DNA from 2 places in the Rossellomorea sp. FM04394 genome. Region 1 is predicted to be linked to the other one. Evidence: a T-box and tRNA genes for the amino acid it is inferred to sense, from the RefSeq annotation. Region 1 holds a T-box; the other holds one or more tRNA genes.
What was found. A T-box is a leader RNA that pairs with one kind of tRNA and senses whether it is charged. The one in region 1 lies ahead of argS (arginine--tRNA ligase), so its partner is inferred to be a tRNA-Arg.
Positions count from the first base shown of each region.

Region 2: it encodes a tRNA-Arg, which carries the amino acid that the T-box ahead of argS (arginine--tRNA ligase) is inferred to sense. The anticodon was not compared.

Region 1 is NZ_CP168654.1:211,623-220,200, reverse strand. It holds gene ACCB35_RS01210 (hypothetical protein) at 1-546, opposite strand, end outside; gene ACCB35_RS01205 (hypothetical protein) at 772-933, opposite strand; gene ACCB35_RS01200 (FtsW/RodA/SpoVE family cell cycle protein) at 1,004-2,179, shown strand; T-box leader at 2,231-2,434, shown strand; gene argS (arginine--tRNA ligase) at 2,486-4,174, shown strand; gene ACCB35_RS01190 (YqaA family protein) at 4,404-4,985, shown strand; gene ACCB35_RS01185 (diacylglycerol kinase family protein) at 5,036-5,932, opposite strand; gene ACCB35_RS01180 (hypothetical protein) at 6,103-6,387, opposite strand; gene ACCB35_RS01175 (Lmo0850 family protein) at 6,470-6,619, opposite strand; gene safA (SafA/ExsA family spore coat assembly protein) at 6,786-7,406, shown strand; gene ACCB35_RS01165 (CBS domain-containing protein) at 7,536-7,949, shown strand; gene ACCB35_RS01160 (hypothetical protein) at 8,166-8,333, shown strand.
Region 2 is NZ_CP168654.1:3,112,767-3,121,344, reverse strand. It holds gene ACCB35_RS15820 (response regulator transcription factor) at 1-215, shown strand, start outside; gene ACCB35_RS15815 (MarR family winged helix-turn-helix transcriptional regulator) at 502-957, shown strand; gene racE (glutamate racemase) at 967-1,767, shown strand; gene ACCB35_RS15805 (GerMN domain-containing protein) at 2,149-3,225, shown strand; gene rph (ribonuclease PH) at 3,346-4,083, shown strand; gene ACCB35_RS15795 (XTP/dITP diphosphatase) at 4,099-4,695, shown strand; gene ACCB35_RS15790 (metallophosphoesterase) at 4,708-5,217, shown strand; tRNA gene ACCB35_RS15785 (tRNA-Arg) at 5,388-5,464, shown strand; gene ACCB35_RS15780 (tetratricopeptide repeat protein) at 5,572-6,576, shown strand; gene tig (trigger factor) at 6,737-8,023, shown strand.

The DNA of each region.
Region 1 (8,578 bases):
GATTGGATAGGCTTTCTCCTTCTTCATACCAAATAAGCCCTTTCCACCTTTGACCGAACTCAATTTCGAAGAAACCGTCGCTCCCAACATATGATAGAAGTCCTCAAAATCCCGATAATAGATCTTGTTAAACCATCCATCATCATGAGATAGGTACGCGTATCGATTGTTCAGTTTTGAATAAAAAGGAGGGTTTAAAGGTTGCTTAATATGACCCATATAGAGCAGCTCAGCGATTTCCTGACCGTTCAATTCATTGACTCCCACTTCTTCCTCGAAGTCAATCCAACAGAAATCACCATAGCTCTGTACTCCGTCATTCATAATCTTCTTCATTTCATCCTGTTCCACATACTCCATATGCGTATGTATATTAAAGGCACCATGCTCGTACTGATGCTTAATAAGAAGGAGATTCTTCAATGGTTTACGGGCATTTGAAGCAAACTCGTTGAAATTAATTCCGTAAGATACGACATACTGACGATCCGTATTCTTGTGAACATAGATGATATCTTTAACCTGATTATTTGCCTTCAAGAACATTCCCTCCATCTGATTAACACGATGCACAATTCATACTTTCTATTCTAGCAAATTTGTAAGGTACTTGTTCTTTTCTATTTCATTTCAAAATGATGACAAAAGTCGCAGGTAATTGTAGAAAATAGTCATATTGCAGGACCGCAGGCTATATATTTTTGTTCTATTTATATAAGAAAAAGAGTAATGGCTTCCAAACGTTAGGAAACGGCACTTTCTTCTTATATTTTAATGATAAGAAACGATCACGATTATGTAAAAAATGGAATTTCGTCCCGCTGTCCATTCGTTGAATCCCTCTCCTGTAAGCTTTTCCTTTGATTTCATTTCGACAAATATCGTATAGTGCCTGTCACATACCGACAGAACTTCCGTAATTTCTCTGGTCATGAGTAGAAATTTCCCTTCATTTCTATTAGACTAGGAATGTGAAATCTTTAGAAATTCAGGTGAATAGATTATGGAAACTCGCCAGCGATTTGCTGATAAGATCGATTGGGGTCTTCTCTTTTTATTAATGTTATTTTTTATTGTTAGCGCTATGGGAATTAGTAGTGCCCAGACGTCAGGTCAGTATGGGACGAACTTTGTGATAAGACAAGCTTTTTGGTATGTCGTGGGTGGAATTATTATTGTAGGAGCCTTATTCCTTGATTCCGATCAGTATAAGCGTCTTGCTTGGTACATATACGGTGCAGGAATCTTCCTGCTTCTTGTATTACTCATTTCACCGGAAAGCATCGCACCTTATAGAAACGGAGCCAAAAGCTGGTTCATGCTGGGACCGCTTGGTTCTATTCAGCCTTCAGAATTCATGAAGACGTTTTTGATTCTTGCTCTTGCACGGATCATTAGCAATCATCATGAGCTTAATCCAAGAAAAACAATGCAGTCGGATTTTCAGTTATTAGTGAAGATCGGGCTTACAACCCTCCTTCCCCTTGCTTTTATTATGCAGCAGCCGGATTTAGGGACTTCCCTTGTTATTTTAGCCATCATGACCGGAATCATCTTAGTTTCAGGGATTACGTGGAAGCTGATCGTTCCAATATATACTTCTATCGGAGTGCTCGGGGGGATCGTCCTTTCACTTGTTGTGTGGGCTCCTGACCTGCTTGAAAAATATTTAAATGTAAAGCCTTATCAGTTTGGACGTATTTATGCTTGGCTAGATCCGTATAACTACGCTAAATTAGAGGGATTTCACTTAATTAACTCCCTTAACGCCATTGGATCCGGGCAAATCTTTGGGAAAGGGTACAGTGGAGGAGAAGTATACATTCCTGAGAACCACACCGATTTTATTTTCAGTGTGATCGGTGAGGAATACGGCTTTATTGGCGCAAGCGTCGTCATAAGTTTATACTTCCTTCTCATTTACCATTTAACCAAAACGGCTTTAGATACGAAGGAACCATTCAATGCCTATGTATGCGCAGGGATTATTAGCATGATTACGTTCCACGTGTTCCAGAACATTGGAATGACGATTCAATTGCTTCCGATTACAGGGATCCCACTTCCTTTCATCAGTTACGGAGGAAGCTCTCTTATGGGAAATATGCTTGCCCTTGGACTTGTTTTCAGTATGAGATTTCACCATAAAACGTATATGTTTTCATCAGAAGATTCTTAATTACAGGTTGCAATCATCACCAGGATGTGTAAAATAATAGTAATTATATACGAATATTCTATGATGAAGAGAGTAATTCTGATGTGGATCGATAGCGAGCCGGGGATGGTGGAAGCCTGGTGAGAAACCTGGAATGAAACGCACTTCTGAGATGTTTTTCTTGAAATCAGTAGAGAAAAACCGGGATCTCCCGTTATACAATGAGCGCCCTTAAAGGGAATAAGAGTGGTACCGCGAGCTAAACTCGTCTCTATATTTTATAGAGGCGGGTTTTTTTGTGTTTGATTTTATCAGGAGGTGTAGATGATGGATTTGAAATCGATCGTTACTGACGTACTAAAGTCACAGGCATTGAATGACTGGAACAAAAAAGAGCTTTATGAATTGCTTGAAACCCCAAAGCATACTCATTTGGGAGACCTTGCCTTTCCATGTTTCCAACTGGCCAAAGCATGGAAGAAGGCACCTCACATCATTGCAGAAGAAATTGCTGACTCTCTCTCCTCTCCCTTTTTCAGCAGAGTAGAATCAGCTGGTGCTTATGTAAATTTCCGATTTGACAGATTGAAAGCAGGAAAAGACATTGTGTCAGCTATCTTGGAAAAAGGGTCAGATTTCGGTAGCCATGTATTTGGCAAGCAAAAAACCGTAGTATTGGATATGTCCTCACCTAATATCGCCAAACCTTTTTCCATGGGTCATTTACGCTCGACTGTCATCGGGAATTCCATCGCCACTATTGCAGAAAAATGCGGTTACACCACAGAAAAAATCAATTATATCGGGGATTGGGGGACTCAATTCGGGAAATTAATCGTCGCTTTCAAAAAGTGGGGAAATCATCAACAGGTCAGGGAGAACCCCATATCTGAATTGTTCATTTTATACAAGAAGTTTCATCAGGAAGCAGAAACAGATCCCTCACTCGAGGAAGAAGGAAGAAGAGCCTTTAAACTTCTTGAAGACGGAGATAAAGAAGTAACGGAGCTTTGGAGATGGTTTAAAGACGAATCACTTGAAGCCTTTAAAACGATTTACTCGCTGCTCGGAGTTGAATTTGATTCCTATAATGGCGAAGCGTTCTTCAATGACAAGATGGCTGAAGTCGTAACATTGCTTCAAGACCATGATATTCTTGAAACATCACAAGGAGCACAAGTGGTTCGTCTAGAAGAAGAGAATCTCCCGCCTTGTCTCATCAAAAAGTCAGACGGAGCTACCCTTTATGCTACGAGAGACCTGGCAGCTGCCCTGTATCGCCATCGCCAGTATGCCTTTGATGAAGCACTGTATGTCGTTGGCCAGGAACAAACCATCCACTTCAAACAAGTGATGGAAGTATTGAAGAAGCTCGGATTTAATTGGGCGAATGATATGAAACATATACCTTTTGGTCTTTATCTGAAGGATGGGAAGAAAATGTCCACCAGAAAGGGCCGGGTCATTTTACTCGAAGAGGTTCTTCAAGAAGCCATAAAAATGGCTGAATATAATATCAAGCAGAAGAATCCTGACTTAAAAAATGCTGCAGAAGTGGCAAAAGATGTTGGGGTCGGGGCGATTATCTTTCATGATTTAAAAAATGACCGGGTTAACGATATTGAATTTTCCCTGGAACATATGCTGACCTTCGAAGGAGAAACAGGTCCATATATCCAATACACATACGCCAGAGCTCAATCCATCCTGAGAAAAGCGGAAGCTCATCCTCCCCTGACCTTTAAGGGGCTTGACGATGCTGAGAGCTGGGATGTAGTGAAGCAGTTACGACTATTTCCGGAGATGGTTGAGAAAGCATGGAACCAATACGCTCCTTCGGTTATTGCCAAATATTTAGTTGATACCGCCCAAAGCTTTAACCGTTATTACGGTAAAACTAAAATCATTTCCGAGGATTTAGAGCAGATCTCCCGCCTGGCCTTGGTCCATGCTGTTGCAACTGTCCTTGCGGAAGGATTGAGATTATTGGGGATGAAGTCTCCTTCAGAAATGTAGAATGAATACGATTTCTGTCACTATTTCCCGAGAAATAGATGATTTTTGATTTAACCTATTTTCAAGCTTTTTTAAGAGTATCATCAATTGTAAATGTGACGAAACTTCCGTGAAGTGGTTTCAACCATACGGGATATTTCATGACTCCTTTTGTAAAAAGTGATATACTTTCTAATGTTCAAATAAAATCAAAAATGACGTTTTATCAATAAAGGAGATTACTGAACTTATGTCTGAACTACTTCACACTTTCGAAGCATGGTTATTGGATTATGGTGTATGGGGTCTGATCCTTGTTTCATTCGCTGATTCATCATTTTTTCCCATCCCACCTGATGTACTACTGATTCCTTTAGCGATTGCCAATCCGGATAGCGCATTGCTTTATGCACTTTATACGACCATCGCTTCCGTTATCGGAGCCCTTTTTGGCTGGTGGATCGGAAAGAAACTTGGACGACCGATCCTTGTGTATTTCTTCTCTGAAAAAAGGATTCAAAAAGTAGAGGAGTACTTTACTAAATATGGGGCAATGGCTCTTTTAATCGCAGGACTGACACCTATCCCTTATAAGATTTTCACGATTTTCGCAGGGGTTTCCGGTGTTAAGATCAGAGTATTGGTAATCTGGTCGATTATCGGGAGAGGAATTCGTTTCTTCCTTGAAGGTGCAATCATTTTAGCACTTGGGGCTAAAGCAAAGCCTTTCATCGAAGAGAACTTTACACTCCTTACACTTGCAGCTGGTGGCGTTTTAATCGCTGTTTATCTTGTTTACTTGGTCATCAAAAAGAGAAAGAAAACTGTTTGACCCAGCAAAAGAGAGCAAGGGGGCAAAAATGCCCCCTTGCTCTCTTTTTATCATGAGCTGCCGACGATAAATCGCAAATGCTTATTTAATACTCGAAGAGACTGCCTGCTTCCTTCATATAATTCTCCATCCATATCAAGCTTTTCACCCTGTCCCAGTTCAATATGGGCTTCTCTTGCTTGGATATGCATAATATCGTCATATTGCTCGCTTATATTGCCTGTGCTCTTGATAACCAAAAATTCCTTTAATAAAGGGAAACCGCTTTTTTTGACGATGTAAATATCCATTAGTCCATCTTCCATATCGATGCAGGTGGGCAGTGGATTAGAGCCAATGGAACGGCCATTTGCAACCAATAGCATCACCACTTCCTCTTCAATCACATCATTTTCAGTTGTTACCTTCACATTTAAGATCGGTGATTCTTGGATGGATTGAAACGCACTTATATAATAGCTTAGTTTACCGAGGACACTTTTTGATCCTACATCGATATTGTCGCTTGTCTCTGCGACCAGCCCCGTTCCCCAGAAATTGCTGAAATACCGATCGTCTGCCTTGACGATATCGATATCCTTTTCGAGCGCCCGTTCGGTTATAAGGCGGACAGCTTGTCCGATATTCATGGGAATATGTAACGAACGGGCAAAGTCATTACACGTCCCTCCAGGGATGATGCCTACCAATGGCCGTTTTTCTAAGGCTGACAATCCGTTGATGGCCTCATGAATCGTTCCATCACCACCCATGATGACAACCAGTTCATATTGATTAGCCGTCTCCTTACAAATTCTTTCGGCATCGCCTTTCTCTTTCGTTTTATGAATAATTAAGTTCGTACAGATGTCCAATAATGGAGGCACAGCATCTTTTAACAGAACTTCCAGCGTTCCTTGACCTGCCTTCCCATTACATACCAGCAATATATCCGAAAACACCGTCATGAATATCGTCACCTAACTTTTGGATTAGAATAGTAAATAAAAAGAGGCTGACCCAAAACGATGAGTGATATCATCCTTACAGGACCAGTCCTTATGCTTTCAGAGTTTCTTATATCTGTCTGTGATTTTCTTGATTTCAGGACCCTTATATCTTGGGTCAACCTCTTTTGCTATGCTGTATTGGAATCTTCTTGAGGAACCTGGAGTACAGATCGGTAGGCAATTCCCAGACGTCCTTTAATATAGCTCTGGGGGTCATAGGGAATATGATGATTCTGCATGCGATGAATTTCCATTTCTGCAAACATCGCAAGGGCACGACACACTTGATCTAACGCCATGCTTACACGATGGGGATCTGTAGGTTGATCCCGACTCATACAGTGGTATGAAATTTCATCTGCCTTCTTTCTGATTTCCTTTAATGCTTGTAAATCAAACATCATTCTCTCCATACCTAACCCTCCTCTTCACTACTATTAAATATATCGTGAGAAAAGGGGAAATATGTCTGTCCAACGTTTCTCGGGTGTAAGTTTAAGAGTCTTGGGTTAACGTCTTAGGTAATGGCTGATACTGCTTTAGTGAATGAAGGATTTCCCGTCTTGATTTCGTTTTTGAAATATTTACGCCCACGTTCGACAATTTCGTTATCACTTTCTTAAAGCGATCGTTCTCCTTTACCACGTTATTCACCTCTTTTATAAAATATCGTTACCTATTTGTACGATTGGTTTCGCAAAAAGTTTCACTTTACGTTTAATAGTTTTTCTTTTCCCTAAAAATGAAACAATAATCCTATTTTTGCACTTTTTCTTAGAATATTTTGTCCCAAATTACACATTTTATAATCATGAAAACAAAACTCGCTCTTATCATGGTTGCACTGTCTATTATCATTAGTTTATTTACTTTAAATGAAATCTCTGCAGCAAGTGTCTATACAGTCAGGAAAGGAGATACCCTTTGGAAAATTTCAAGAAAATTGCAGGTTGGACTCTCTGAGATTATAGAAGCTAATCCTCAATTGTCGAATCCAGATTTAATTTATCCAAATCAAAAAATCAACATCCCCATTCTTCGAAAAGCTAAATCGGTTGAAGGTCAGGTCATTGATCTGACCAATCAGGAGAGGCAAAAGAACGGCCTTTCCCTTCTTCAGCTTGATTGGCAGCTATCCAGGGTTGCCCGGTATAAATCACGTAACATGAGGGATGTTGGTTATTTTTCGCACAGAAGCCCGACGTACGGATCTCCTTTTGATATGATGAAAAGCTTCAACATTGAATATAGTCAAGCCGCTGAGAATATAGCCGCTGGTCAAACAAGTGCTGAACAAGTTGTCCGTGAGTGGATGGATAGTCCGGGACATAGAAAAAACATTCTCACCGGATCCTATACTCATATCGGGGTGGGATATGCCAAGGGAGGATCTTACGGGACTTATTGGACTCAAATGTTTATTACTAAATGATATCCAAAAAGCACTCTTTGAAGGTCCGTCCCTCTCATTTGAAAAAAATGGCTGAACGCATTGGGAATAGTTATGTGGATTTGTCGAATAATAATGGTGTACTGCCAATTTAATTAAGGGGGAATTTACATGCAAGTACGTGATATTATGTCGACAAATGTGGAAGCCGCTTCAAATCAGGACTCACTTCAAAGCGTCGCATCTAAAATGAGTTCAAAGAATGTTGGTTCCGTTCCCGTTGTTGAAAACGGACAAGTTGTCGGTATGGTAACAGACCGTGATATTGCTACTCGTGGACTGACTCAAGGTGCACAGGGAAATGTCTCTCAAGTTATGTCACAGCAGGTTGTGACAATCTCTCCGGATGCCTCGGTTGAAGAAGCATCAGCTTTAATGTCCCAGCATCAAGTGCGTCGTTTACCTGTTGTGGAAAACGGGCAGCTTGTCGGGATGCTAGCTCTGGGAGATTTGGCAGTACAACAGCAATCGGATCAAAGTGCCGGAAGCGCCCTTAGCGGAATTTCACAAAATAACCTTCGCTAAGGCTACAGGTACTCACTTCTAAGCTTTCTTCATCTAAATAAGAGGCTATTTCCACATAGCCTCTTATTTTGTGTTGAAGATGAATGGAAGGTCCGTCCCTCCATTCGACTCGGATATAGGTAAGTCGGCATATTTTTCACTTTAAGGAAGGATTTTCTTGTATTGTGACGAATATGTGTTAATACAAATAATGTTCATGGAGGAGGAGGTTTTTGTATGAGTCGTGCTGCACGATCATATCGTAAGGAAGTACGTCATTTTAAACGTGAGAACCGCAAAAGAGTCTTCGCCGACAGCATTCTTGATTTCTTGTTTATGTTATTTGGTATTTCAATGATTACGGGTATCTTATTATTCGCTTTAGGATTCTGGAATTACTATTGATCGTAATCTCCCCTCCTAAATAGGCATCCTATTTGCTTCACAAGCATTCATTCATCTATTTCACATGAAAGATCAAGATGTTGCCATGGATTTCTGTGGCATTTTTTTGTGAAACTACGCTTCTCATAACTCCTTCATTCCTTCCGTTATTTCTGTTATATTCTGTATTGAATAAAGATTAGCACTTATTAAAATTCTAAATAGTAACCGTTTTCAATGTTATAGTAAACCTTGTTATCGATTTT
Region 2 (8,578 bases), 1.6 Mb from region 1:
ATGATTTTACACACAAACCGTTGCTCACCAAAAGAGAAAAAGAAGTATTCGAACTGTTAGTTCAAGACAAAACAACTAAAGAAATAGCTAGTGATCTATTTATTAGCGAAAAAACAGTTCGAAATCATATTTCCAACGCCATGCAAAAGCTTGGAGTGAAGGGGCGATCTCAAGCTGTTGTAGAGCTTCTTCGCATGGGGGAACTCAAGCTTTAAAAGTAAGGGACTGATTCTGATGGCAAACAATTAACGGGTCTTCCGCGGATGCCTTTTAATGTTTGAATGAGAGTCAGTCTCTTTTAGTTATGGGACATTCCGAGAACTTGTCTTGAAATTTTACAACAAAAGAGCGAAAATGCTAGTAGGGGAAGTACAGGCTGTAAGCAATGTCACTTTTGTCCCATATTATAATAGAAGCTAAAACAGGAAGGTCTTATTGGATCGATTCCCGTTTTTAATAAGGAGTACATGTCTAGTTTCTGATTTAAAAAGGAGAGTAATCATGACGAATTCTAAAGAAGCCAAAGGAGATTTACAAGTTGTTGCAGATATTGAGAAAGACCTGCGATACATATCCTCCATCATCAAGCAAAAAGGAAGAGAAATCTTAAGTCAGTACACCATCACCCCTCCGCAGTTCATAGCCCTGCAGTGGTTATTTGAATATGGAGATATGACCATTGGTGATCTTTCCAATAAAATGTACCTGGCATGCAGCACCACAACGGATCTGGTTGATAGAATGGAGAAAAATCAGTTAGTGGAACGCGTGAAGGATGAGAATGATCGCCGGGTAGTCCGCATTCATATGTTAAAAGAGGGCGAAAGAATCATTGAAGAAGTCATCAATAAAAGGCAAGATTATTTACAGAGTGTCCTGACGGATTTCTCTGAACAGGAAGTGCTATTATTAAAAGGTAATTTAGCAAAACTTCATCAAGAAATGAAACCAGAATGAGGGAATAATGTGATTCAACCAATTGGCATCATTGATTCAGGGGTAGGGGGGCTAACCGTCGCTAAAGAAGTGATGAGGCAGTTACCTAAAGAGACCATTTATTATCTCGGAGACACAGCCCGTTGTCCCTACGGACCCAGAACAGCTCAAGAAGTGAAAACATTCACATGGGAAATGACCGAATATCTACTTAAATATGATATAAAAATGTTGATTATTGCTTGCAATACGGCCACTGCGGTTGTGTTAGATGAAATTCAAACCCATTTGGACATCCCGGTAATAGGCGTCATTCACCCCGGGGCGAGAGCGGCAATCAAGCACACTCATAATAAAAGGATCGGTGTGTTGGGAACAGTGGGAACGATTAATAGCGGCGCCTATGTAGAAGCTCTTCACTCCCTGCACGGCAGCCTGGATGTCACTTCACTTGCCTGTCCGAAATTCGTCCCTTTAGTAGAGAGTGGGGAATACAATAGCTCAATGGCGGCAGACATAGTGGAAGAGACTCTTCAACCTATTAAAGATTCGGGTATTGATACGCTGATATTAGGTTGCACCCACTATCCGCTCTTACAGCCCAAGATCAAAGCCTACATGGGTCCGGAGATCAGTGTGATAAGCTCCGGAGATGAAACGGCACGGGAAGTGAGTACGATTCTTGATTATTACAATCTCCTATACAGGGGAGTGCAGCACCCACAGCATCGCTTTTTCACCACGGGGTCATCGGCCATTTTTTCAAGCATTGCCTCCGATTGGCTGACAGTTGGGGAAGTAAAAGCAGAAACCATTCGATTGCAGGATTAGTATCTTGTGGTCGGATGGTTTTTTTATGGGCAATCGGGCTATGAATGGACTGAAAATTGGTGAAATCCGCTATGGTGGAGGGATTTAACTGCTTCGGGGGAATGAAGCGAGTGCGGTGGCAGGGATATCGACCGTCATTTTAATTTATCAACCGTTATTCTGATGTATCGACCGTCATTTCAATATATCAACCGTTTTTGCAACATATCAACCTTATTTTCAGTATATCGACCGTTTTACAAAATTCGACACACAGCCGTTTAAGTTTAGGACCAAGCCGCCTCCACATTAGGCTGTACTATTTTTATTAAAGTTTCGGTCTATTTTATAGACCAGGCTCGTATATATGTTAGTACAAACTGTCTTTTAGGAGGTTTCCCAATGGCGAAAAAAGCAAAGGTGTCAATAGCTGTAACGGTTTTAGCTTCTTCAGTGTATCTTTCAGGTTGTGGATTACTCAGTTTCGGTGATGATAAAGAAAAGATCGATCCTCCTCAAGATCTATCCTACTTAAAAGAAGGGGAAAAAGTGGATACGGCTAAAGGAGAGGACGCAGAGAAAGAAGTGAGCAAGGAAGAAGCCAATGCTGAAACGGTCATGACCGAGCTTTATTTAATCGATAAAAACGGATATGTTGTATCTCAATCATTGCCGCTTCCGGGGGAAGAAAGTGTGGCTAAGCAAGCTCTTGAGTACCTGGTCGTGAACGGGCCGGTTCAAAACGTGCTGCCGAATGGGTTCAGAGCCGTGCTTCCCGCTGATACGCAAGTGACGGTGGATATTAAAGAAGGGACGGCCATTGCAGATTTCTCTCCGGAATTCAATAACTACCAGCCTGAAGATGAGCAGAAAATTCTTCAATCCGTCACGTGGACGCTTACTCAATTTGAATCTGTTGAAAAAGTAGAGCTTCGGGTGAACGGTTATCCCCTGACTGAAATGCCTGTTAATGGAACACCGATCGATGAGAAAGGATTAACGAGAAAAGTAGGAATCAACGTGGATACTTCTGGTGTTGTGGATCCTACCTCCACTAAACCACTCACGGTTTATTACGTGTCCCAAAGTGATGATAAAACGTATTACGTACCTGTCACCAAGCGTGTGAGCTCGAATTCGGTTGATGAAGTCACCGCGGTGGTGAATGAATTAATTGATGGACCAGGATATTCATCTTCACTGGCAAGTGATTTTACAGGTGCAAAACTATTGGATGATCCGAAACTTGAGGATGGAACCGTTACACTGAATTTCAACGAAGCAGTTTATGGAAGCCTTGAAGAAAAAATGGTTTCTGAACATATGCTGAATTCCCTGGTTCTTTCTTTAACAGAGCAAAAAGGAATTAAAGGGGTCTCTGTACTGGTGAATGGTGAAGCAACGGCAGTGTCCAAAGACGGAGAAACCATCACAGAACCAGTGACAAGACCAGAAAATGTGAATGCAATTAGTTTTTAAATAGCAATTTTTTGATATACTATTATAGAATCATCCGAAAAGAGGTTGGCAAAATGCCGCCTCTTCTATTTTTGATTAGACCGTTTTTACATAACGCACGAAAATACAGGAGGTAATGATATGAGAACAGATGGTAGAGAAAAGAATCAATTACGGAATATTGAGATCGAGACGGATTATGTGAAGCATCCGGAAGGCTCAGTCTTAATAACAGTTGGAGAAACGAAGGTCATTTGTAATGCCAGTATCGAAGAACGGGTGCCTCCTTTTATGAGAAATAGTGGAAAAGGATGGATCACAGCTGAATATTCCATGCTGCCAAGAGCAACGGAAACAAGAAACATCCGTGAATCTTCCAAAGGGAAGGTTTCAGGAAGAACAATGGAAATTCAACGTCTTATTGGAAGGGCGCTCCGATCTGTAGTCGATTTGGACGCATTAGGGGAACGTACAATCTGGATTGATTGTGATGTCATTCAAGCAGACGGCGGGACAAGAACGGCTTCGATCACGGGAGCTTTCGTTGCCACTGCAATCGCAGTGGCAAAGCTTCAAGACAGCAAAAAAATCTCTTCTTTCCCACTGAAAAGTTTCTTAGCAGCCACAAGTGTGGGGATTGTTGAAGAGCATGGAGCGGTTCTTGACTTGAATTATATTGAAGATAGCAGTGCATTAGTGGATATGAACATCATCATGACGGGTGAAGGTGAATTTGTAGAGCTGCAGGGAACAGGAGAAGAAGCAACCTTCACGATGGACCAACTGCACCAACTGTTAAAGCTTGGACAAGAAGGAATCCACGAGCTATTCCAAATTCAGCAACAATCATTAGGAGATATAGTAAAAAGATTTCAATAAAGGGATGGGACTTCAATGACAAAACGAGTGATCATAGCCACGAAAAACAGGGGAAAAGCCAAAGAATTTCAACATATGTTTGCTCCATACGGATATGAGGTACAAACATTACTAGACCTTCCTCACATTGAGGATGTTGAAGAAACTGGTGAAACGTTTGAAGAAAATTCAATTCTGAAAGCTGAAACGGTTGCGGAAGTATTAGGTGAACTGGTGGTCGCAGATGATTCTGGATTGGCCATCGATGCGTTGGAAGGTCGTCCGGGAGTGTATTCTGCACGCTATGCCGGTGAAGAAAAGAGTGACGAGGCGAACATGGAGAAGGTATTAAGCGAACTGGAATCTGTTGAAGAACCCGACCGTACCGCACGTTTTCACTGTGTTTTAGCGATTGCCGGACCTAATAGAGAAACTAAAACCGTTACAGGAACATGCGAAGGCATGATTTTACAAGAAAAAAGAGGAACGAATGGGTTCGGGTACGATCCGATTTTCTACGTCCCTACTCTAGGAAAATCCATGGCTGAACTAACTCAAGAAGAGAAAAGTCAAATCAGCCATCGTGGAAATGCTTTGAAAAAACTAAAGGACATAATCTCAGACTTTATTTAAAGGGTGAGCGAAATGAAACTATTGGTTGTAAGTGATAGTCACGGTTCAAAAGAAGAGTTATTGGAACTAACGGAGAAATATCATTCTACCGTAGATGCCATGGTACACTGCGGAGATTCCGAATTAAGTGCAGATGACCAGGCATTAGCCCCCTACCTTGTAGTGAGGGGAAACTGTGATATGGATGCGAGGCTACCCGACGATCTTATTGAGAAGGTAGAGGGCCATCCAATCATGGTGACTCACGGTCATCTGTATGGAATTAAAATGTCACTCATGAAGCTGCGTTATAAAGCTGAAGAAGTGGGAGCACAATTTGTTTTCTTTGGCCATTCCCATACGTTAGGCGCAGAATTAAATAATGGCATATTGTTTTTAAATCCGGGCAGCATTCTTTTACCACGGGGGAGAAGAGAGCGCACCTACGCCTTAGTAGAGGCACGGGATCAAGAGATAAAGGTAACATTCCTGACTCATGATCATGTGGCACTGGACGGATTGACCCAAACATTTCAACTGTAAAACCATTGTTTTGAACCTGCTCCGGCGGGTTCTTTTCATAGGGATATTACATGACAAAATGACACTTGAAAATAAAATAAAACTTTTTTTGAAAATCTGTTGACTTATTGATGCTATGTGAATATAATAAATATTGTCCTTGATAAACAAATCAAGAAAAAACAAATCACGTCCCAGTAGCTCAGCAGGATAGAGCAACGGCCTTCTAAGCCGTCGGTCGGGAGTTCGAATCTCTCCTGGGACGCCATAAATCCTACATATACAAAGCTTGCCTGCATTGGGTGAGCTTTTTTTGTTATCTAAAAGATATCGTGCTAAACTAATACAAACTAACAGTATAGGCAGGTACGTTTTATGACTAAGGGAAACCAAGAAGGAAAAGGAAAGATTGTACAGTTTCCAGGATTGAAGGAACGGCTGCTGGAAAAAGGGGTGCAGGCTTTGGAAAAAGGGGAGGCACTCGAATCCTCTCAGCTCCTCACTCAAGCCTATGAATTAGAACCGGATAACCCGGATATCAATACAGCGCTCGTATTATCACTCTATGAAAGCAAGCAGTACGACAAGGCAAGATACATATGCAAAGAGATGCTCCTTGAAGGAATCGGCGATTATTTCGAGGTCGTTGATATGTATTTGATGATACTCATCCAGCTTCATCAGCACAGAGAAGTGGTCGATACGATCAATGCCCTGTTTGACGAAAAAGAAGTACCCTTTGAAAAGGAAGAACATTTCAGGAAGCTTCTCCAGTTCAGCGAGAAGGTAGTGAACGGGAAAGCGGCTGTTCCTGAAAAAGAAGCATCGGAAGAAGAGCAAACGTCTATCTTGACAGGGAAGAGCCTGGAGGAACAGACGTTGATCGTGGCACAGCTCGTTCATCGTAATATTCAGCCCTTCGCAGGTGAGCTGCAAGCGGTTTTAATGGATCCTGCTGCACATCCATTTTTACAAACGATGATCTTAAATGTTTTAAGAGAGCATGGAATGGATAAAGAAGTAGTTGTGGCGAAGTTTGGGATGGAAGAGCGGGTTTCTCCTTCCACTTTGGAAGATGTGTTCCAGTCTGATTTCTTCACCAAGGTCACAGAATCCCTGGATGATCTTTTGGCGCAGACGAATCCTACGCTATTTCAGCACGCACAAGAATTATTGAAACGACATGCCTTTCTACTCTATCCATTTACATTGGAGGAGGAGCCGAGCGAAGTCGCTTCGGTGTATGCATACTACACGGCGGGGATGTTTTCGGATGCGATCCTTGAAGAAGAGTTAAAAGATCAGGTTGAAAACACAAAATCTAAAGGGATTCTATCAAGACTTGCGGAACTAGAGGAAATTTCCTCTCCTAATATTTAAATGCTCTCTGTTGAAAGACAGTGGCTGTATGTTATAATGTAATGGTTGTAATGTAAAAGTTATTCATATATTTACGATGATAGTGCTAGATTCATACGGGACTATCTACTACTATGCGTAAAAAATTCAAGATCAATTATAGATTGTTGGAGGGAACAGTATGTCTGCAAAATGGGAAAAACAAGAAGGAAACCAAGGAGTTCTTACAATTGAAGTAGAAGCTGCAAAAGTAAACGAAGGTTTGGACGCAGCGTTCAAAAAAGTTGTAAAACAGGTTAACGTACCAGGATTCCGTAAAGGAAAAATGCCTCGCGGTATGTTCGAAAAGCGCTTTGGAGTAGAATCACTTTATCAAGATGCATTAGATTTCATCTTACCTGAAGCGTATGCGAAAGCAATCGAAGAAACTGGAATCGATCCAATCGACCGTCCGGAAATCGATGTTGAGCAAATGGAAAAAGGCAAAGATCTAATCTTCACTGCTAAAGTACAAGTGAAACCAGAAGTGAAACTTGGTGAATACAAAGGTCTTGAAGTAGAAAAAATGGAAACAGAAGTAACAGCTGAAGATGTAGAAGCTGAACTTACTTCACTTCAAGAAAAACAAGCTGAGCTTGCTGTTAAAGAAGAAGGAAAAGCTGAAGAAGGCGACACAGTAACAATGGATTTCGAAGGATTCGTTGACGGTGAAGCATTCGAAGGCGGACAAGCTGAGAACTATTCTCTTGAATTAGGATCAGGTCAATTCATCCCAGGTTTCGAAGAGCAATTAGTTGGTGTGACGGCTGGAGAAGAGAAAGAAGTTGAAGTTTCTTTCCCTGAAGAGTATCATGCAGCTGAACTTGCTGGAAAACCTGCTACATTCAAAGTAAAAGTTCACGAAATCAAAGCGAAAGAACTTCCAGCATTAGACGATGAGTTCGCTAAAGACGCAGATGAAGAAGTTGAAACGCTTGCTGAACTTAAAGAAAAAATCGAAAAACGTCTTCAAGAGTCTAAAAAGAACGAAGCTGAAACAGCAGTTCGTGAAACTCTTGTAAATAAAGCTTCTGAAAATGCTGAAGTAGAAATTCCAGAAGTAATGGTTACTGCTGAAGTAGACCGCATGATGCAAGAATTCGGTCAACGTCTTCAAATGCAAGGGATGAACCTTGACCTATACTTCCAATTCTCTGGTCAAACAGAAGAAGATCTTCGCGGTCAAATGAAAGAAGATGCTGGTAAACGCGTTCGCACAAACCTTACACTAGAAGCAATTGCGGCAGCTGAAAACCTTGAAGTTACTGACGAAGAAGCAGAAGAAGAAGTAAACAAAATGGCTGAACAATACAACATGTCTGCTGACAACATCAAACAAGCTCTAGGCGGCCTTGACACACTTAAAGCTGACCTGAAAGTTCGTAAAGCAGTAGAATTCCTTGTTGAAAACAGCAAAACTGTAGCATAATAAAAATAGCAAACAAGGCGCGATTCATTCGTGCCTTGTTTTGTACAATGAACGGTCATATTACACCGTATTTTGGCTCATTCGTGTGAAACGAATGTTTCACACGCTTTTCAGCCTAGCTGAAAAGTTGCCACAGAAACAAAAAACGAATGAGCAAACGAGTTTGCTCCAGGCGTTTTTTGTTTCTGTGGCAAAATGAGCCAAAATACTATATCCTATCTAACTAAGAAACTTTATCCATCAATTAAGAATAAGAACCACTATTTTTGGAAAAAGCTTATTAGACGGCGTTAATAATTTTTCACCATGAACATACATAACCAGATTCCTTACATCACCAAGCTTCAATTGGACAACATACTAATTAGCAATGTAAAATATTTGCTAAAATGCTCATTACATAATAAGATGATTCTTAAGAATCGTATCAATTTCTTTACGAACATATAATATGATAAAATGCAGTACATAACTTTAGGTAATAGGGATGTAAGGAATCGTTCGTTTGATGAAACAGAGCACGATTTTATGAAGTTTTAACTAAGGGGTGAAATT